Regions from separate parts of the Providencia huaxiensis genome, predicted to be linked through region 1. Evidence: predicted binding sites of a transcription regulator. Region 1 holds the regulator's gene; each other region holds the start of a gene.
What was found. The regulator Fur, encoded in region 1, represses iron uptake genes when iron is present. The targets are predictions, from matches to a motif close to ATAATAATGAGAACNACTATCAA.

Region 1 (5,465 bases):
GATGACAATTTATATGGTTTTGTAGCTTCAGAAAGGTTGAACCCGCAAAAAGCGCGTGTATTGCTGCAATTAGCCTTAACCCAGACTAAAGATCCCCAGCAAATTCAGGCATTATTTGAAAAATATTAATTATCAAAACAAGTGTTAATTCAATACAGCGGGGTGCAGTAGCCTGTACCCCGTTAGTTTTATTGTTGCTAAGAAATTTCATATTTATGTACGTTATTTTTCAGCATAACAACATTTATCCTAAGCATTTCACTCAATATCTGATTTTTTTTAAGACAATTAGGTCAATGTGGTGATAGAACTTTGAGAATTCCTACAAAATAGAAAAAATTAAGGTACAAACAGTTAATTTATTGATTTTATCTTGAACCCTTTCTTATGTGTATTCTCTATATATTTTTTATATTTATCAATTTATTACATTTTATTTTTAGCAAGGTCATCACTGGTGATAATGGCAATTAATTAAAATTAATGTGTCGTTGATCATATTTTGGCAACAAAGCCTGTATCTGTGTTGATAATTCGCGTTGCAAAAAATAGGCTAAATACATCGCAAGAGGCATAACTCATTGTGAATATTTAGATTTAAATGGAAAGTTAAATCGTATTTCGGCCGAAAAATAAAATTAAAAAATATTAGAGGAATACAAGAATGGTTAATAAAAATGTCAATACTGGCAGGAAATTGCTCGTCTTAAAAATTGCAATAGCGATGCTTCCTATTGGTTACCAGCCAATTATGCATGCGGAGCAATTTCTTGAAGATTCAAAACTTACTGGTGGCCTTTACTACTGGCAACGAGATCGTTCACGTAAGGATTTAGACCCAAATAGCGATAAATATAAAAAATATGCGGATAATCTTAAACACTCAACGTTTAATGCCAGCCTAGATTTCTCATCCGGCTACTTCCAGGACATCATTGGGCTTGATTTAGCCGGTTTTACAGCTATTGAGCTATCAAATAGTGGGCCTGCTGCGCCAAATGAAATCGGCTTTAGTGATGCGAAATCACGTTGGGATGAAAAATGGACAGGGGATCGCAGTGGTGTGACTTTTTATAAGGCTGCTGCAAAATTGAAATATGGCCCTTTCTGGGGGAGAGGCGGCTATATTCAGCCAACGGGGCAAACGCTTTTAGCATCCCATTGGAGTTATATGCCTGGAACATACCGCGGATTAGAGCTGGGTGGGGTGTTTGATTTTGAGCAAAATGGTGAACTCAGCATGTCTTATATGTGGACCGACCGCTATAAAGCGCCTTGGTACCGTAGTATGTATGACTTTCGTGAAGCGGATGGTAAAACTGGGATCAGCTATTTACACTCAATTGGCTTTAAATATGACTTTAAAAACAATCTAGTCCTTGAAGGTGCATATGGGCAAGCTAAAAGTTATATGGATCAATATTTTGCCAAGGTTTCGTATGCTACTCCTGTTGTAGGCCGTGACTTACGTATGTCTTATCAATTTTATGGAGCAAAAGACAAGGTTTCAGACGGCGGAGTTAACGATGTTTATGACGGTTTAGCTTGGTTGCAAGCGATGACATTAGGTTACACCTACGATGAATTTGATTTTAAAGTTGAGGGAACCTATGTAAAAGCTAAAGGTAATCAAGGTTATTTCCTACAGCGTATGACCCCTGGCTGGGCAACATCAAATGGCCGTATGGATATTTGGTGGGATGGCCGTTCAGACTGGAATGCTAATAATGAAAAAGCAGTAATGGCAGGTGTCATGTATGATTTAAAAAATTGGGATTTAGCCGGATGGAAGGTCGGAACCTCATATATTTATGGATGGGATGCAAAACCAAGTACGAATAGCCAATATGCTCAAGATGTACGTTTGAAAGAAAGTGCATGGAACTTTGATATTTTATATACCGTACAGTCAGGGAGAGCGAAAGATACGTTGTTTAAACTGCATTTTACCAAATATGATAACCATACAGATATTCCGAGCTATGGCGGTGGTTACGGAAATATCTTCCAAGATGAAAAAGATATTAAATTTATGGTGATGATGCCATTTACTGTATTTTAAAGTATAAAACATTTTAGTCACAATGACTGCTATAGGGGAAACCATGGCAGTCATTAAAGGGTATTACCTTATATTTTTAATAATGAATGAGATATTAGCGTAAGGATAAATGCCTATATTAAAGCTTAAAAATAAGGTGAGTATTTTCACCTTATTTTTATTGTAATTATAAAGATGCATTATTTACACTTTCATTGAGTATGAAAGTGTCTTGTTTTAGTTTATCTTTTAATACGGTAACTTTTTCTGAATGATGAGCTGGGTTTTTAACTTGTGCTTGACCAGATAAAATCCCACCTTTTTTAATTGATAAACTGCTGTAATGGATCGTGCCGTGGATTTCTCCATTATTTTCAATACAAATAGTATCAGAGTGGCATTCACCTTCAATTCGCCCATTTACCACCAGTTCTTTGCAGGTGATATTTCCTGTCACTTGGCCGTTTAACATGACTTTAACCATATTATCTTTTCCAGTTATATTCCCAATGACTTTTCCGTAGATATGCACTTGCTCATTAGAGGTAATATTTCCTTCAAAAATAACGTCCCTAGAGATAATCGTATTCGATTTTTCTTCACTAATAGTTGGAGTTGATAGTGTGACTTGTTCTTCTATCTTTATGGTCACTTCAGGCTCACTACTTATCGAAGGGGGCGTTGCTGTAGGTGCGGGCTTGTTTTGTCTTTTGGTGAACATTTTACTTACCTTTTTTTGATTGAAGTATACGATCAAGAACAGTATTGATAATGCAAACGAAAATAAGGCGATAGTTAAATAGCTAAAAAACCACCCTATTAAAGTAAGAAACCAGAAGAAAAAACTTGTATTGAGAAAAAGATATGTTTTTTTCATCAGTTAATCTCTTACAAATTACTAAAGTACTAAATAAGTTTAGTCAATAAATGTAATTACACATTTAAATTGTACGTTAACGTTATGGCTACATTTGAATCATTAACTCTCTAATCTAGAGTTAAAATTATAGTAAGGTAATAAAATAATTTTATATAGTATGAAACCCTAGAAATCATCTATAATATTATTTATATACTACTTTGATATGTAAGTGTAATTCTAGATAATAGAATATATTCATCGGTGAAATAATATAAAGGTTTTGATTTGAATTGCAACTATTATAGTTTCTAGGGGAAATTTTTACTAACTAAAAATTTTAGTGATAAATAGTTAAATTTAAGTTATTCACCAGAAATTATCACTAATCGATTGAAAAAATATCGATACTTAAAATAAAAAACCCTGATAAAGTTTATTATCAGGGTTTTGGTATTTTTAACCATTACGCTTTATCAACGATGGTTGAATACTATTACTCTTTTGCTTCGTGTGCGTCAGCATTATCACGGCAATCACCGTCTGCGCAATGACCATATAGATATAAACTATGGTTAGATAGTTTAATGCCATGGCGAGCAGCGATATTTTTTTGGCGAGTTTCAATGGATTCGTCAGTAAACTCAATCACTTTTCCACAATCTAAACAGATTAAATGGTCATGGTGATGTTGCTGAGTTAACTCGAATACAGATTTACCCCCCTCGAAGTTGTGACGGGTTACGATACCAGCATCATCAAATTGGTTTAACACGCGGTATACGGTTGCTAACCCGATCTCTTCACCCATATCGATCAGCTTTTTATAGAGATCTTCCGCACTGACGTGGTGGCACTCAGGCTCTTGAAGTACTTCCAAAATTTTTAATCTTGGAAGAGTGACTTTGAGTCCAGCATTTTTCAATGCTTTATTGTTGTCTGTCATGCGGGTTTGTCCTGTATCTTAAATCATAAATTTAACAATAATGAGACATTTTTAACATCAATACAGTTGTCTTCTAAACTGATTTACAATTATAGGCATGGAAAATAAAAATAGAAACCATGCATTGTCTCATTATTTTGATAATCTCTTGAGAACCTATCCTATTAGGATACCTTATCGGTTATTTTAGTTCACACCACTGGTTTAGGTGATTCATTTTGTGCAAAACAGTGGTGCAATCTATGGGTAAGGGTTCTTTATATGAACTATTAGCCTAAAATTTCAGCTAAAGACATTTCTTCAGAGATTTGTTTTACCCATGCATCAACACGTTCATCTGTTAGCTCAGGTTGACGATCTTCATCAATAGCTAAACCAATAAAGTGGTTGTCATCTGCCATGCCTTTGGATACTTCAAAGTGATAACCTTCTGTTGGCCAATGGCCAACAATAACAGCACCACGAGGTTCGATAATATCGCGGATCGTACCCATAGCATCACAGAAATATTCAGCGTAGTCTTCTTGGTCTCCACAACCAAATAAGGCGACAAGTTTACCTTCGAAATCAATTTCTTCGAGAGTAGGGAAGAAATCATCCCAATCACATTGGGCTTCACCATAATACCAAGTTGGAATACCGAGAAGTAGAATGTCAAAAGCTTCAATATCTTCTTTGCTACATTTTGCGATATCGTGAACTTCTGCTACATCTTTGCCTAATCTTTCTTGGATCATTTTGGCAATATTTTCTGTGTTACCTGTGTCACTTCCGAAGAAAATGCCTATGACTGCCATAAAGTGATTAACCTCTTGTTTTTCTAAGAGAGCTAGAGGCGATAATTTGCCTTCTAGAGCCCATTTAGAACGAAAATAGATAGAATATTACGCCTTATTCTGGCGAAAAAATGTTGCTAAGTCTGTCAAATTTGTGTGATTTATCAAGATAACGTTATTTGAGTATTGATGTATCGACATGCTCAAGTTGTGACATTAAAATTTCTTCGATCAATTCACTACGGCTTATATTTTTATCTTCAGCTAACTGATTCAATACCGCGACAGCTTCTTCGTTCAGCTTCAATTCAACCCTGCGCAATCCCTTCACTTTATCTCGTTTCAGTTGGTTGCGTTTGTTGATCCTTAATTGTTCATCCCGTGATAGCGGGCTTGTTTTAGGTCGCCCAGGCCTTCGTTCCTCAGCGAACAAATCTAGCGTAGTTCGATCTGTTTGTTCTTTTGCCATGTTTATAACTGCTAAAAGGGTGTGCCAGTAATTCAGCGCGCCATGATACCCTAGCTAATTCCCTTGTGCTATAGCTTCATCTATGATGATTTGGTTTAATTGGTTGTAAAGTGAGCACTTTTAGTAAAAAAGCACCACTTGTTATAGGCGTGATGCTTTTTTATACGCGTTATTGTGTTTGTTGGTACCATAAATTGGCGTATAAGCCATTTGATTTGAGTAAGTTTTCATGTGAATTCATTTCGTGTACTTCTCCTTGGCAAATCACACATATCCTATCTGCGTGCATAATCGTATTTAACCGATGCGCAATACTAATAACGGTTCTTCCTTGAGTAATTAATGGCATGTTTTCCATAATGGCGGCTTCTGAT
Region 2 (5,465 bases), 2.2 Mb from region 1:
CACATTATCAATTGAGATATTAGCAGAGAGCTGAATAACCCTATGATAAATAATGCTTTTAGACTAGCCGCTGTTTTTCTAACTATTGGTGGGATGGCCAATGCAAGCGCATCACAAGCCGTTGATTTCACAGATATGTCAGGTGATGAAATTCATTTATCAGCCCCTGCAAAACGTATTGTCGTGATCCCAATTCCCGCTGCTTCGATGTTAGTTGGCATGGATGAAAGCAGTGAAAAATTAGTCGGAATGCACCCTTTTGCAAGGGTTGCCGCTCGGGACGGCATGCTAAGCCAAATGTTTTCACCAGTTTTACAGGTGAATTCAAATGTTGTGGGGAATAATTTTACGCCAAATATTGAAGCGTTACTTAATGTCGAGCCCGATTTGGTATGGCAATGGGGTCATCGAGGAGATGATATTATTTCCCCTATGCGTGATGCAGGGCTGACTGTTGCTACGTTAGATTATGGGCAAGAGCGCTATACGCAAGAGTGGGTTCGCCTAATGGGGCAAACACTTGGCCACAATGATAAAGCACAAAAAATGATCCAGTGGCGCCAAGAGGTAGTGACCTCACTCTCCTCTACAGCCGCTAAAATTCCTGAATCTGAACAGCCTCGTGTTTTATATCTTTCACACTTTAATCAAAGCATTCAAACGTTTGGTTCAACATCGCACAACAATGCGGATTTTGCGCTAGCGGGTGGAGTAAGTTTAAACCGTGACCTCACAGGGCCAAGAACCCTCAATATTGAGCAAATCCTGGTTTGGGATCCTGACATTATTCTCTTGGGGAATTTCGAAGAGGGGTTATCGCCAGCTGACGTTTATCGTAACCCTATGTTAAGTGAAGTCACTGCAGTGAAAAACCAGCGCGTGTATAAGCTCCCCATTGGTGGTTTTATCTGGGATGCACCAAACCAAGAAACCCCACTGTACTGGCAATGGCTATCAATGATTTTTCACCCAGAAACGATGAAAATGCCATTGCGAGAAGAAATTCGCCTGCGATATCAGCAACTTTATGGCTATGACGTTTCGGATGAGCAAATAGACGGCATATTGCAAATGGAGATGAACAAAAGTAGCCAACACTATCTTTCTTTAATGGGGAAACCGCATGCGTAGGCCCCAATATCTTTGGCTTGTTTTCGCTATTTGCCTATCGTTGACTTTTGTTTTGGCACTCAGCTGTGGCCGCTACCCAGTTTCGTTTTCCGCGGTTTGGCATATTCTCTATGACACTATTTTTGGTAACGAAATGGTGGGGAACTATAGTCGTACAGAACAAAATGTTGTGCTGAATGTACGTTTACCACGTGTTCTGATAGCCGGTACAGCAGGGGCGGGGTTAGCCGTTGCGGGGGCGGCTTTGCAGGGGATTTTTCGTAACCCATTAGTTGGGCCACAAATTATTGGTGTTTCATCAGGCGCCGCACTCGGCGGGGCTTTAGCCATTTTATTATTTTCCTCTTTAGTTATCACCATTTCATTCGCTTTCATCGGTGGGTTGTTGGCTATCGTACTGGTTTTTTTACTTGGTTTGAATCGCCAAGGCAGCCAGCTATTAATGTTGATCCTCGCTGGAGTCATTATTAATGCTTTTTTTGCTGCATTAATTTCGTTAATTACTTATTTTGCAGACCCAAACAACACGTTACAAACCATTGTTTTCTGGCTTATGGGCAGCTTTGCCAGTGCGTCTTACCTCAAACTCAATATTGTTTTTCCGGTTGTGCTGGTCTGTGTTTTGGTTATTTTTGCACTGCGTTTTCGTATCAATGTGCTGTCCCTTGGGGAAGAAAATGCACAAGCCTTAGGGATGAAAATCAATAGAACCCGTTGGGCGGTGTTACTCAGCGTTACTTTGATCACCAGTGCGACAGTAGCGGTATCCGGCACTATTGGCTGGGTAGGGCTAATTGTTCCCCATATTGCACGATTAATGGTAGGGCATGACCACCGAATATTACTGCCTGCCAGTGCCGTCATTGGTGGGATTTATATGGTGGCTGTTGACACTTTCGCACGCAGTATGACCAATGCAGAAATTCCATTGAGTGTGATCACCGCACTGATCGGCGCCCCCATTTTTGCGTTACTTATCCATACATTAAATAAAAAGGTGGCCGATTTATGATCCAAGTTGAACACCTTAATTTCAAAATTGCCCAACGCCAGTTATTTACCAACTTAAGTTTTCGGCAACCAAAAGGCAGTATTGGCGCAATCTTAGGGCCAAATGGTCGAGGTAAAACAACCTTATTAAAGCTCTTACTCGGCTTACAAAAAGGGGCAACGGGCAATATTTTATTGAATGCACCGGTCGCTTATGTTCCACAGCTTAGTGGTTCACTGTTTCATTACTCTGTTCGCACAATGGTGAGTCTCGGGCGTATTCGTCATCTGCCTTGGTATGCCTCACCTAATGAAAAAGATCACCAAATTGTAGATCAATGCTTAGCGTACTTAGGCATAAGCAAATTTGCGGACCAGCCCTTTAACTGCCTCAGTGGAGGGGAAAAGCAGATGGTCATGATTGCGAGAGCATTAGCCAGTGAGCCAGAAATCCTGATCCTTGACGAACCGACTTCCGCATTGGATCTCGCCAACCAAGACAGTGTGCTCAGCGTATTACGTGACTTAGCCATACACCGCGGAATGACTATCTTGTTTACGAGTCATTATCCACAACATGCGCTGCATATCGCTGATTATTCACTGTTGTTATTTAACGGCAGCGGTTGTTTATTTGGTGAAACTGAACAAATTTTAACGGAAGAAAACCTGACACAGCTGTACCAATTACCTGTCGCAATTACGCCAATGGATTATCAAGGCCGGCAGACCCAAGGGGTCATTCCGCTATTTAGATAACTGAATGAAAACGATTGAATTAAGGAATATAAAACGATGAGCAATAACACAGTAAGCAGTAACACTATAACACCCGCAGAAGCGCTGATTATCAATCAGTTAATTAATTATACTGAACAGGGGATTGCTAGCCGTGTATTAGCGAAGAATGGCGGGGGAAATATCACCTTATTTGCTTTTGATAAAGGCCAAGCGCTATCTGAACACAGCGCCCCTTTTGACGCTATTGTAATGGTTGTTGAAGGGAGTTTACAACTCACCATCGAAGGAAAGCCTGTGATGGCTAAACCGGGGGAAATCGTCAGAATGCCCGCCAATATTCCTCATGCGGTAGATGCGCTAGAGCCTGCAAAAATGTTGTTAGTTATGTTACGTGAGCCTGAAACGGCTTGTACACACTAGCTTGGAGGTGCGAATGGACCAATCATTTACCGCCCATGAAGCTGGGCACAAATTTTTAGCGCGCTTGGGAAAAAAACGCCTACGCCCAGGGGGAAAAGAAGCCACCGAGTGGCTACTTAGCCAATCAGGGTTACACAAGAACAGCCAAGTTCTTGAAGTCGCGTGTAATATGGGAACCACAGCTATTGAAATAGCCTCCCAATTTCATTGCCATATTACGGGTATTGATATGGACAAGCAGGCGCTCGCTCAAGCACAAAAAAATGTGGCGAATAAAGGGTTAACAGATTTAGTGACAATCCAAATGGCGGATGCATCAAAATTACCATTTGAAGATAACAGCTTTGATGTGGTCATTAATGAAGCCATGCTGACCATGTATGGTGATAAAGCGAAAGCGAAGTTATTGCAGGAGTATTATCGAGTACTAAAACCGGGGGGCTGTCTATTAACCCACGATATTGCATTTAAGGATGCCCAAGCGGTACAAAATGTGGTTTCTCAAATGCAGCAGGCGATTAATGTCAAAGCGCAGCCATTACCTGAGACACAATGGGTGGAATTGTTTCAACAAGCGGGTTTCCAGCAAGTGGTATCTCATACAGGGCCAATGACGTTGCTATCACCAAAAGGGCTGATTTACGATGAAGGTATATTCGGTGCATTAAAGATTGTCCGTAATGCATTGAAGAAAGAAAATCGTCCCCAATTTTTGCGTATGTTCCGTCATTTTCGGCAAAATCGTGGAAAATTGAATTATATCGCTGTCGTTAGCGTGAAGTAATTAATAGGAAGGCTTTGCGCAAGGATGCGTGACTAGTACTGAATAACCTTTCATTTTTTGTTGTTAATAATAATAATTCTTATATTTATCTTGATTCTTAGTTACTGTTGTTAATAATTATTTGATAAAATAATAAACAGTAATTTAATTATGCATTGTGATTTATTTTTTAGATTCAATAACAGCAATTCTAATAATGTAAAGGTTTAATTTAATGAAAATAAAGCATTTTTTTATTATCTCCCCTTGCTTTCTCCCTTTTATTTCTCCCTCTGTATTTGCCGTTGATAAAAAAGAAGAATCCATAACCGTATCCGCTACACGTGGCTATAAATCGGTTTCAGAAATGGCACAAACCACATGGGTGATTGATAATGCTGAAATTGAGCAGCAAGCTGAAGGTGGAAAAGAATTAAAAGATATTTTAGCGCAGCTTATTCCAGGAATGAGTGTCAGCGGCCAAGGGCGGACAAACTATGGCATGAATATGCGTGGCCGTTCAATGATTGTGATGGTGGATGGGGTACGCCTTAACTCTTCTCGTAGTGATAGCCGCCAATTAGACTCCATCGATCCTTTTAATATTAACCATATCGAAGTTATTTCAGGTGCTACGGCGATGTACGGTGGCGGTAGCAGCGGCGGCTTGATTAATATTGTGACGAAAAAAGGCCAAGAAGAAAAACAAGTTTCCCTTCAATTAGGTGGAAAAACAGGCTTTAACAATGGTAAAGATCACGATGAAAATATTGCTGCAGCAGTAAGTGGTGGTAACGAGAACGCTCACGGACGTGTTTCTGTTGCTTATCAACGCTATGGCGGTTGGTATGATGGTAAAGGTAATGCGATTAATATCGATAATACCCAAACAGGGTTACAATTTTCTGATCGCTTGGATGTGATGGCATCAGGTACTATCAAAATCGATGAAAAACAACAGGTTCAAGCTGTTTATCAGCATTATAAAAGTGAGTCTGATGGTAAACACGGCCTCTATTTAGGAAAAAATTTTTCCGCGGTTAAAGGGCAAGGTGATGCTTATAACAGCAGTAAATTAAGTTCTGACCGTTTGCCGGGAACTGAGCGTAATTTGCTCAACTTACAATATTCAAATGCAGATGTATTTGGGCAGGATTTTGTTGCACAGGTTTATTATCGTGATGAATCACAAAAGTTTTATCCCTTCCCAACCCTTACAGGCAAAGATGTTACAAGTATCAGCTCATCGGATCAAAAAACCAATTTTTATGGAACTAAGCTGACGTTCAATAGCCAACCTATCGATGAATTAACGTTAACTTATGGTGTGGATGCAGAGCATGAGCAATTTCGCGCGAACCAAATGTTTTTTGATTTAGATAAAGCGAAAGAATCCGGGGGAATGGACTTAACTAAAGCT
Region 3 (5,465 bases), 590 kb from region 1:
ACACCCCATTGCTAAACGAGCACCAAATCCAGCGATAATACCGCCCAAAATAGCTTGAAAAATCCGGATCCTATGCTGAGGCATTCGTAATTTAATATTATTGGCCCATAATGCCGCGGCAAAACAGCCAGCAAACATGCCAATAATCATCACACCATCAATGCGATCTAGTGGTGTACCTTCGAAACCAATAACTTTGAAATAGCCCCATGTCTCTGGTTCAGCGCCAAATAATTGCATGATGTGCCCGCCCCAACGCGTAAACTCACCCGTAACTGCCCAAAACGTGCCAGTCAAACCAAAGTAATAGGTTGATAAGATACCTGCGGCAATAACTGCAGGTAATGGTTTCCAAAAACCGATGAGATAGCGAGATTTAAAATCAGACCAAGTCATTGTTACTTCCAATTCATTCACGCCAGACCTTGGCAGAGAAGCTCGCCGTTGTATAATTATCGTTATAAGTATTTATATCGATCCCCACAGCGAAGAGGCACATCATACTCCGATAAATTTTTTCGTGAAGTTATTTCATCATAAAACGAGAGACAGATTGACCTTGTGCTACTCAAGATCCAAAGAGGTAGATTAGAATAAAAAAAAAGCGTTATCTCAATGATAACGCTGGAAGTGTAGTCTTATTTTATCTATAAAAAAGTATAATATGAAATTGCCGTATTACGGCGACGCTTGCTATGCGTAGTCTGTAGTCAGCCCATTTGACTCCAGTAATAACACTTATATCACGGTATAAATACACTCACTGAGTTACCTGTTAAGTAATTATATCTATTTTTAATTCAAAGACCTAAATATTCACTAACTTTGTATTATTTCCAAATTAGTATTGGCCTTATTGATTCCCTAGCTAAGTAAATTATAAAAATAGATAACTCAATATAATAAAGTATTTAAAAGTGTTTCTAAATGTTATTGATTGCATTATAGCGAAACACCTTTGTTGCGCAAGTGTTTTTTTATTTTCACTTAACAATGCAGGATTGAATGAAAAACCCATTAAAATCAACAGTATAAGGTTAAACCACAAAAAGACAGCAAAATATTTAACCTATCATTAAGTTATTACAAACAATTTACATTGTTCCTAAAAAATAATTCATTTTAATCTTGAAAATAAATTTAATATTAATTGAATATACTAAGTAATTTTACAAATATATTTTCTGAATATAATAAAACCACTTTAACATTAATAATGTTTACATATTATTTAATTATAATTATTAGTAGTATTTACTTAATTTAATTTTATTATTCTAAAAAATCAAAGCAAAAATAACCAGCTCTATGATAAACAATCACTTTTTGATTAATATTCCCACACAAAATAACCACAAAATAAATAATGGAATACACTAAATCGATTAAAAATGATATTTTTTATAAATCCTTATTAGAAACATGGTTTATTTTTCATTAAGTTTCCCATCTTATTGCATCGTTATTGATAAAATAATCAGTATTTATATGCTATTTAACTCGCATTTTAGAACGAAAAAACCAGCGAAATAAATTAATCTAACTAATGTATACATAAATAAAAAGGTAATATCCATAGAAGAAACTATGGTGAAAAATGAAGAACACACAGATATTGATTATAAAAATTAATATGATTCATCATTATTTATAGGAAATACAAACAAAAGTATCCAAAATAGTGTGAAAAAATGAATACAATAGCCAACTCATCTTATCAAATAACGAATAAAGAGCGTCAAATAAGAATAAAATTCTTTAAAAAAAATTTAATTAGGTAAATAAATGCGATGGAATATCCAAAAAGAGTGCCGAAAGAGAGTTTAAAAAGCGACAGATATAACTTTGGGTACCATTAGATAATAAAAAACGCGTTTTACCCTTAATGATAAAACGCGCTTATAGGATTTAATTAGCTTATTTTGAGGATGTTGCTTCCATTCCGACTAAACCAATCTTCAAGTACCCTGATTGACGCAATGCATTCATTACATCCATCATCGTTTCATAATCAACACTCTTGTCCGCTTGGAAAAAGATTGTTGTTTCCTTATTAGAACTTGTTGCTTGGTCAAGTGTAGAAGCAAGCTGTTCTTTTGTCACAGCTTGGTCACCAATAAAAAGCTGGCTGTCCGATTTCACCGTTAAAAATACAGGTTTTTCTGGACGTGGTTGCGGCTTCGCTGTCGAGGCGGGTAAGTCGACTTTAATATCAACTGTTGCCAATGGTGCTGCAACCATAAAGATAATCAATAAAACCAACATAACATCAATAAAAGGTGTTACGTTAATTTCATGCATTTCACCGCTATCGTCTTGTTCGTCACCTAAACGCATTGCCATAATAATTACCTTGCTTTGCTATTTGCCAGATCAAGATCACGCCCCAGCAACAACGCAGACTGAGCAGCGACATCCCCTACTTGACCACGATAGTTGTTAATCATTCGAGCAAAAATATTATAAATCACAACCGCAGGGATAGCGGCAATAAGACCAATTGCTGTCGCCAATAACGCTTCTGCAATACCTGGCGCAACAACCGCAAGGTTAGTCGTTTGTGAGTGAGCAATCCCGATAAAGCTGTTCATGATCCCCCAGACAGTTCCAAATAAACCGACGAATGGAGAAATCGCACCAATAGTAGCTAAATAACCATTTCCACGCCCCATATAACGACTAATAGCAGCAACTGCCCTTTCTAGACGGAATGATGTGCGCTCTTTTGTGCCTGATAAATCAGAGCTATTTGCTGATAACGCTCGCTCAGTAACGGCTTCGTTTAATAACATACGAGTAATGCTATTTGCTTTGAAACCTTCTGCGATACTGACAGCTTCATCAAGTGACTTCACCTCAGCAATTGCTTTCGCTTCTGCTTTTAAGCGGCGGCGAGCCACTAAAATCTCTAAACCTTTTGAGAAAAATATTGCCCAAGTAATAACAGAAGCAATAACAAGCCCTATCATGACTGTTTTAACAATGTTATCTGCGCCTTGGTACATTCCCCAAACAGATAAGTCTTGGTCAAAGCCACCCGTTGGTGCTTCTGTTGCAATTTCAATATTTTCATTAACAACAGTTGTGTTCACGGCTTCGCCTTGTGCAGGTTCAGCGGGTACTGATGAAACTTCAGCACTTGGTGTTGTTGTTGGTGCAGCCGGATTTGCTGCTGGTTGTGTTGATGGTGTATTTTGAGACGCAGCTGGTGTTGTTGCAGGTGTGGTTTCAGCGACTGCCGTACCCATCAAGCCGAACGCCAATAGAATAGAAGCTGTTAGTTTACGCATCAGTTGGCCTTTACTCTCTTTTTAGTGTTGTATAAAAAAATTCATATCGATGATTGTGCCATTCATCGACTAACCTTTAAAAGCGAAATTTGACTCGCGCTGTCCGTCTCTTTTCAAAAAGACGGTGCTGATGATATCAAACACAGCGCGAATTGATAGTAATTATCATTAGTATTCGCGATTTTTTTATATTTTTTTGCGTTTAGACAAACATGACCTTCTCTACTATGCGGTTATTTTCCTTAATAATTCGCGGTTCAATTAAATGTTCATTCCCAATCTTACAAATAAAATTTACCTACAGTTTGAAAGTTGAAGAATACTCAAGTTACATTTCTATCAGGATCATTTAACGTCTTAGTATAAATCACCTCTAAGTTTAACCAGTTCATATTCTGTGTAGGGAAAAATCATGGCAGACATAAAACCTGAAACACAATTAGTCCATATTGGGCGAAACCCGAAATACACACAAAAAGGGGTAAACCCTGTTATTCAGCGAGCCTCTTCGATTATTTTTGATTCGCTTGAAGAAAAGCGTCATGCAACTCGTCATCGCGCAAATAACGTACTATTTTATGGGCGTCGCGGGACACAAACACATTTCGCTTTTCAAGAAGCAATGACTGAATTAGAAGCGGGTGCAGGGTGTGTCCTTTACCCATCAGGTGCTGCCGCAATTACCAATGCCATTTTGTCCTTTATTTCTGCTGGCGAACATATCCTTGTGACAGGGTCAGCTTATGATCCAACCCAAAATTTTTGCGACAATATCCTTACTAAGCTAAATATCCAAACCACGTATTTTGACCCACTCATAGGAATGAATATTGCTGATTTAATTCAGCCCAATACGCGTATTGTATTCTTAGAGTCCCCCGGTTCTATCACCATGGAAGTTCATGATTTACCGACAATCGTAAAGACAATACGTGCGAAATCCCCTGAAATTGTGATTATGATTGATAACACCTGGGCTGCTGGTGTTTTACTTAAACCTTTATTATTTGATGTTGACGTATCAATCCAATCAGCAACTAAATATATCAATGGCCATTCCGACGGTATGCTCGGCCTTGCTGTGGCAAACCAACGCTGTATTGAAACATTGCGCGAAAATTCATATCTCTTAGGCCAAACGGCTGATCCAGACACCGTTTATATGGCTAATCGAGGACTACATACATTGCCGACTCGCTTAAAGCAGCATCAAATTAATAGCTTACAAGTCGCTAACTGGTTACAACAACGCCCTGAAGTTGAACAGGTATTTCACCCTGCACTAGAGAATTCACCTGGCCATGAATTCTTTATCCGTGATTTTACAGGTGCTAATGGCCTTTTCTCTTTCCAACTAAAATCACGCTTAACCACTGAGCAATTTACCGCTTTTCTTGATAATTTTAATCATTTTAAAATGGGTTATTCATGGGGTGGTTTTGAGTCGCTAATTTTGGGATACCAAAAAGAAGATTTACTCAATATGCGGCAGTATGATTTTTCACCAAAAGAAGGAACCTTCTTCCGAGTGCATATAGGCCTAGAGCACACCGATGATTTAATTCACGACTTACAATTAGCTTTCGAAAGAATTTAAATTAAAAATCAATATATTAATTGCAGGAGCTGCGTTAAATGTTTCCTGCAATTTTTTCACTAAATGATTAATTCTTCAAACAAATCAAACTTGAGCTCTTTTTTTCCTGTAATATAGATGATAAAGAAATTCGCTTTTATGCAGATACAGGAATAATTATGGAAGTCCTACGCGAAATCGTACTGGCGCTTTGGCACCACGATTTCCTTAAACTCTCCAACCCTGAAGTACTTTGGGTTATTTATACCGTACTTTTTGTCGTCATTGTCTTAGAAAATGGCGTTTTGCCCGCTGCTTTCCTACCTGGTGATACCTTGCTGATCCTTTCAGGTGCATTGATTGCTAAGGGAGTCTTACACTTTATTCCGACTATATTGTTACTAACAGTCGCTGCAAGCTTAGGGTGTTGGATAGGTTTTCTACAAGGCCGATGGCTAAGTGAAACTCAGGTTGTGAAGCGCTGGCTTGCCCAAATTCCAGAGGAATATCACACCAAAGCAAACAATATGTTTAACAAGCAAGGCTTATACGCCCTACTTATAGGACGCTTCCTCGCATTCGTAAGAACAATATTGCCT
Region 4 (5,465 bases), 2.2 Mb from region 1:
CGTGGGTCTTGTTGCCATTACCGACGTGCAAAACGCCCGTGCAAACTATGATAGCGTTATTGCACAAGAAGTTGCAGGCCGTAACGAGTTAGAAAATGCGATTGAAAAACTGCGTCAAGTCAGTGGCGTGTACTACAGCCAACTCGCCTCTTTAAATATCGACCGCTTTAAAACTAATGAGCTGGGCGATATCAACGCTATCCTAAAAGAAGCCGAAGAGCGTAACCTCAGCCTGTTAAGCGCACGTTTAGCGCAAGATGTTTCTCGTGAAAACATCCGTTTAGCAGAAACAGGCCACATGCCAACAGTTAACTTAGATGCATCAACAACAGTCACAAATAGTTACCAACACGGCAGCGGTTATAACACGCCATATGGCGGTAGTGCGAGCAACAGCTATAACGGCCAAAATAGCATTGGCTTAAATTTAAGCATTCCACTGTATACTGGTGGCGCAGTCAGTTCTCAGGTTGAACAAGCACAATATGGTTTCCAAGGTGCTAGTGAACAACTTGAAAGCGTTTACCGCAATGTGATTCAGTTAGTTCGCTCATCATTTAATAACGTATCATCGTCAATCAGTAGTATTAATGCTTACAAACAAGTCGTTGTTTCCGCACAAAGCTCATTAGATGCGATGGAAGCCGGCTATCAAGTAGGGACACGTACCATTGTTGACGTATTGACAGCAACAACAGCGCTATACCAAGCGAAACAAAATCTGTCTAATGCGCGTTACGACTACATGATTAACCAACTGAATATTGAATTTGCTCGTGGTACATTAAACGAAGACGATATTGCACGCCTAAATGCGAATTTAGGTAAAGAGATTTCAACCTCTGCAAGTAGTATTATTCGTAGTACCAATGCACCAAAAATGAACTAAAATTCTTAGTTTATTTGAAAATGATATAATGGCCCGCTTACATAGCGGGTTATTTTTTGAAGGAAGCCAAGTAAATCGTTTAGAATTGCTAATTTGTACTAATTGGCCCGCTTACAACCCCTTTTCATTAGCCTATGGTACAAATTCAGTGAATTCTCACTCTGTTCACTACGTTTTAGATCAAAAAACAACCTGCAGCTAATTTATTGATATCAAATAAAAATATTATTTTACTCTTCAATAAATACCCGGCTAATTAGAAAAAAATAGCAGAAAGTTATCAAAATGATAAATTCAGCTCATTTCTCCTATATTTCTGCTTTAATTTTCAGCGGTTATCCCCTATCCTAGAGCTAACATCTAAAAACATCTTACTTAATTAAATTCAGGGTAATTACCATGACCATGAAGCGTACCAAAGATATTAATCAGAGCGCCTTCCGTAAGTCTTGGCGTTCATACCGTTTAGCGCCTGTGGCTGTTGCAGTCAGTGCCGTATTTATGCTTTCCGCTTGTGAAGAAAGCGATGAAACTGTATCACTGTACACCAACGCGCAAGATTGTAGCCAAGCGAACCCATCACAAGCCGAACAGTGCACCGTCGCTTACAATAATGCACTACAAGAAGCTGCTAAAACTGCACCTAAATATGAAACTCAGGCTGACTGTATTGCTGAGTTTGGTGAATCTATGTGTACTCAAGCCCCTGCTCAAGCGGGTCTTGCAGGCACTAGCTCAACAAATGGTGAACAAACTGCTCAAGCACAAAGCAGTGGCGGTAGTATGTGGATGCCATTAATGATGGGTTATATGATGGGCCGTATGATGGGCGGTAGCGCTGCATCACAACCATTATTCAGCTCGAAAAACCCAGCGAGCCCAGCCAACGGTAAGTTTGTTGACGCTTCAGGTAAAAGCTATGGCCCTGCCGTTGCAGGTGGACGTTCAATGAGCGTACCAAAAACCGCCATGGCACCTAAACCACCAACAACTTCAACCGTGACTCGTGGCGGTTTTGGTGACACCGTCAATAAACAAGCGATGGCACAACGTTCATCTTCTTCTGCAAAATCAACTTCTTCTTCCCGTTCGATGGGTGGTTGATAAGTAATGAAACGAGTTCCTATAGTAGAGCGCCCAAACTGGCGCGAGAAAGCCTCTGAGTTTGGCTTTGAATTTCATACTATGTATGGTGAGCCTTACTGGTCAGAAGACGCGTATTACCAATTCACGATGGCACAAATTGAAGAGATCGAAGATGCAACCGAACAGTTGCATCAAATGTGCCTAAAAGTGGTTGAACGTGTTGTTGAAAGCGATGAGTTAATGGCGCGTTTTCAGATCCCTAAACATTGTTGGGAATTTGTTCGCAGTTCATGGAAAAGCGAGCAACCTTCGTTATATTCTAGGCTTGACCTTGCTTACGATGGTATTAACCCACCTAAGCTTTTAGAAAATAACGCGGATACTCCAACTTCATTATATGAATCTGCATTTTTCCAATGGATCTGGTTAGAAGATCAAATTGAAGCAGGGAAATTACCTGAAAATGCTGATCAGTTTAATAGTATTCAAGAGCAATTGATCGAGCGCTTTACGCAATTAAAAGATCAGTATGGTTTTCGCTTGTTACATATGTCTTGTTGCCGTGACACAGAAGAAGATCGCGGTACCGTTCAGTATTTACAAGATTGCGCCAATGAAGCGGGTATTGCTACTGAATTCTTATATATCGACGAAATTGGTCTAGGTGAAAAAGGTGAGTTTTCGGATACACAAGATCAGGTGATTAGTAACCTGTTCAAACTATATCCGTGGGAATTTATGCTAAGAGAAATTTTCTCAACTAAATTGCAAGACGCTGGCGTGCGCTGGTTAGAGCCTGCATGGAAGAGCATCATTTCTAACAAGGCCTTATTGCCAATGTTATGGGAAATGTTCCCTGATCACCCAAATTTACTACCTGCTTATTTCGCAGATGGCAAAACCCAGCCAGAACTCGAAAAATACGTCATTAAGCCACTATTTTCTCGTGAAGGTGCCAATATCCGTATTATCGAAAATGGCAAGGAAATTGCAGCCGCAGACGGCCCATACGGCGAAGAAGGTATGATTATTCAACAGTTCCACCCACTTCCACAATTTGAAGGTAGCTACACCTTAGTCGGAAGCTGGTTGGTGAATGATCAACCAGCGGGGATCTGTATTCGTGAAGATAAAGAACTGATCACTCAAGACTTATCACGCTTTTATCCACATACGATCATCGATTAATCGTATTTAAAATTAAAAGCTCAGCCCAAAACATAGCAATATGATTTGGGCTTTTTTATCAATCAATTCCATAGAAGAAAAACTTATCCTACCTGAATAGACAGCATACTTAACGATGCCGACACAATTCCTTCAATCGGTGTACTGATCTCTTCTTGCCCATCCCAAGCCCCTAAAATAGGTAAAATAGGCAAGTAATGCTCTGGTGATGGGTTCGATAATTTCCCATCCTCCCGTTCCAACCCTTTAGTCAATGGATGAGGCATTTCATGACTTTGCAGATTATCATACACAAACTTTTCAAAAGATATTGCCCATGGATACGGCTCGGCATGAGAATTTTGCCAATTCATCGCCCGTAGATTATGTACAACATTGCCACTTCCCATAATTAGTACGCCTTCTTCTCTTAGAACCGATAACTTTTTTCCGAGATCATAGTGCCAAGTAGCAGGTTTGCTACCATCGATACTCAGCTGGATCACAGGGATATCGGCTTCTGGATACATACGTACTAAAATTTCCCATGTACCGTGGTCTAATCCCCACTCTTGTTCATCAAGGTGAATGGGCTCAGGAGCTAATAATGATGCAACTTGCTGAGCTAATTCAGGAGAACCAGGGGCAGGATATTCGATTTGATACAAGGCTTCGGGGAAACCACCAAAATCATGAATCGTTTGTGGTTCTAACATCGAAGTCACAGCAGTGCCACGCGTATACCAGTGAGCTGAAATCACCAAAATTGCGCTTGGCCGAGGTAAGACTTTACCGAGTTTTTCCCACGCTTGAGTGTAAGGATTATCCTCAATCGCATTCATCGGGCTACCATGGCCAATAAAAATGGCAGGGATCTTATTTTTTACCACTGAAGTATTTACCGACATGATGATTAAACTCCAACTCAATTAGTTTCTCCCTACAGCATACGCTTTTCAGCAAAAAACACAGTGGGCTAATTATGAGTATGATCATCAAAAAAATTGAAAAGGCCACGAGGTGTGCAACTCAGTGGCCTTCGAGATATTCTATATGCTTAACGTACTATTAATAATTTAAATAACTTAGCTTATTAATATTTAAACTTAACAAAACCTCTATCTAGAGCTCTTCCTCTAAGAGGATCAGCTCGCTTTCTTTTCATGCTGCAAACGGTATTGCACTAAATCTTCAATCGTCACCACCGTCAAGCCATGCTGCTTACCAAATGCAGCGACTTCTGGAGTACGAGCCATAGAACCATCATCATTAGTCAACTCACACAACACACCGGCAGGTTTGAAACCCGCTAGAGTCGCAAGGTCGATAGATGCTTCAGTGTGGCCACGACGTGCTAATACCCCACCGTCACGCCCACGTAATGGAAAAACGTGGCCTGGGTGATTTAGATCGGCTGGAACTGCGTTATCTGCAATTGCAGCACGAATAGTGGTGATACGATCCGCTGCGGAAACGCCCGTTGTAACCCCTTTCGCGGCCTCGATAGTTACCGTGAAACCCGTTTGGTTTTGGCTGGTGTTATTTTCCACCATCATCGGTAATTCGAGCAACTTACGACGCTCTTCAGTAATACAAAGACACACGATCCCACTGCTATAACGAATGGTAAATGCCATTTGCTCAGCGGTCATGGTTTCTGCTGCAAAAATTAGATCGCCTTCGTTCTCACGATCTTCATCATCGAGAACAAGAACACCTTTACCTTGGCGTAAAGCCTCGATAGCGTTTTCAACACGTTCGATAGGATTACCGAATACAGAAAGTAGCGAATGATCCATGGTAAAAAACCTCTTAAATAGTTATTAACTAGTTACCAGAATCAAGGCAGTCTTAGGAATACGAGAAATGGTGAATATATAAATAGCCAATAAAAGGCATTTACCTATTCAGGTATGCAGAACACTATTGTGCGTAATAGCACAAATATGCAGATACAGTTAATTCTCTCCCATCCGGACTATAACCGTCGGCCCCAGATTCACACTGGGTCTGCTGACCTTTACCACAGAATGGTAAAGCGCTCGCGGGCTTCATGCGTGATGCATGTTTACCGCCGGTGGGGACTTTCACCCCGCCCTGAGATATACGCAATTAATATAACGCCAATAATTCAAGTTCGCAACGATGATAATCAAAATTGGCGAACGACTCACACTTTTAGTCAAAAAACATGAATAAAAACTTAGAGTTATCAAGGTTAATTTTACTGCCACAGACGAATACCAAGCTTTTTTCATCACAGATAATACACCTAGGCCTTTTCGCTAACTAATTCGAGCTAGCACAAGGCGAAAAGAGGTAT

Region 2: a site for Fur is predicted at 4,133-4,155, ahead of CYG50_RS15220 (TonB-dependent siderophore receptor). Genes of this name have one in related genera too.
Region 3: a site for Fur is predicted at 3,443-3,465, ahead of exbB (tonB-system energizer ExbB). Genes of this name have one in related genera too.
Region 4: a site for Fur is predicted at 4,119-4,141, ahead of ygiD (4,5-DOPA-extradiol-dioxygenase). Genes of this name have one in related genera too.

Annotation. Positions count from the first base shown of each region.
Region 1 covers NZ_CP031123.2:709,059-714,523, forward strand. Annotated here, with positions in the region: gene ansB (L-asparaginase 2) at 1-129, shown strand, start outside; gene chiP (chitoporin ChiP) at 665-2,062, shown strand; gene CYG50_RS04665 (bactofilin family protein) at 2,229-2,762, opposite strand; gene fur (ferric iron uptake transcriptional regulator) at 3,397-3,846, opposite strand; gene fldA (flavodoxin FldA) at 4,116-4,643, opposite strand; gene ybfE (LexA regulated protein) at 4,798-5,091, opposite strand; gene CYG50_RS04685 (type I secretion system permease/ATPase) at 5,261-5,465, opposite strand, start outside.
Region 2 covers NZ_CP031123.2:2,958,448-2,963,912, reverse strand. Annotated here, with positions in the region: gene CYG50_RS15245 (ABC transporter substrate-binding protein) at 43-1,131, shown strand; gene CYG50_RS15240 (FecCD family ABC transporter permease) at 1,124-2,143, shown strand; gene CYG50_RS15235 (ABC transporter ATP-binding protein) at 2,140-2,880, shown strand; gene CYG50_RS15230 (cupin domain-containing protein) at 2,917-3,282, shown strand; gene CYG50_RS15225 (class I SAM-dependent methyltransferase) at 3,296-4,066, shown strand; gene CYG50_RS15220 (TonB-dependent siderophore receptor) at 4,281-5,465, shown strand, end outside.
Region 3 covers NZ_CP031123.2:117,434-122,898, reverse strand. Annotated here, with positions in the region: gene yedE (selenium metabolism membrane protein YedE/FdhT) at 1-396, opposite strand, end outside; gene exbD (TonB system transport protein ExbD) at 1,918-2,343, opposite strand; gene exbB (tonB-system energizer ExbB) at 2,349-3,290, opposite strand; gene metC (cystathionine beta-lyase) at 3,703-4,887, shown strand; gene CYG50_RS01985 (DedA family protein) at 5,046-5,465, shown strand, end outside.
Region 4 covers NZ_CP031123.2:2,928,305-2,933,769, forward strand. Annotated here, with positions in the region: gene tolC (outer membrane channel protein TolC) at 1-889, shown strand, start outside; gene CYG50_RS15095 (DUF1190 family protein) at 1,289-1,993, shown strand; gene CYG50_RS15100 (glutathionylspermidine synthase family protein) at 2,000-3,163, shown strand; gene ygiD (4,5-DOPA-extradiol-dioxygenase) at 3,247-4,050, opposite strand; gene ribB (3,4-dihydroxy-2-butanone-4-phosphate synthase) at 4,288-4,941, opposite strand; FMN riboswitch at 5,100-5,251, opposite strand.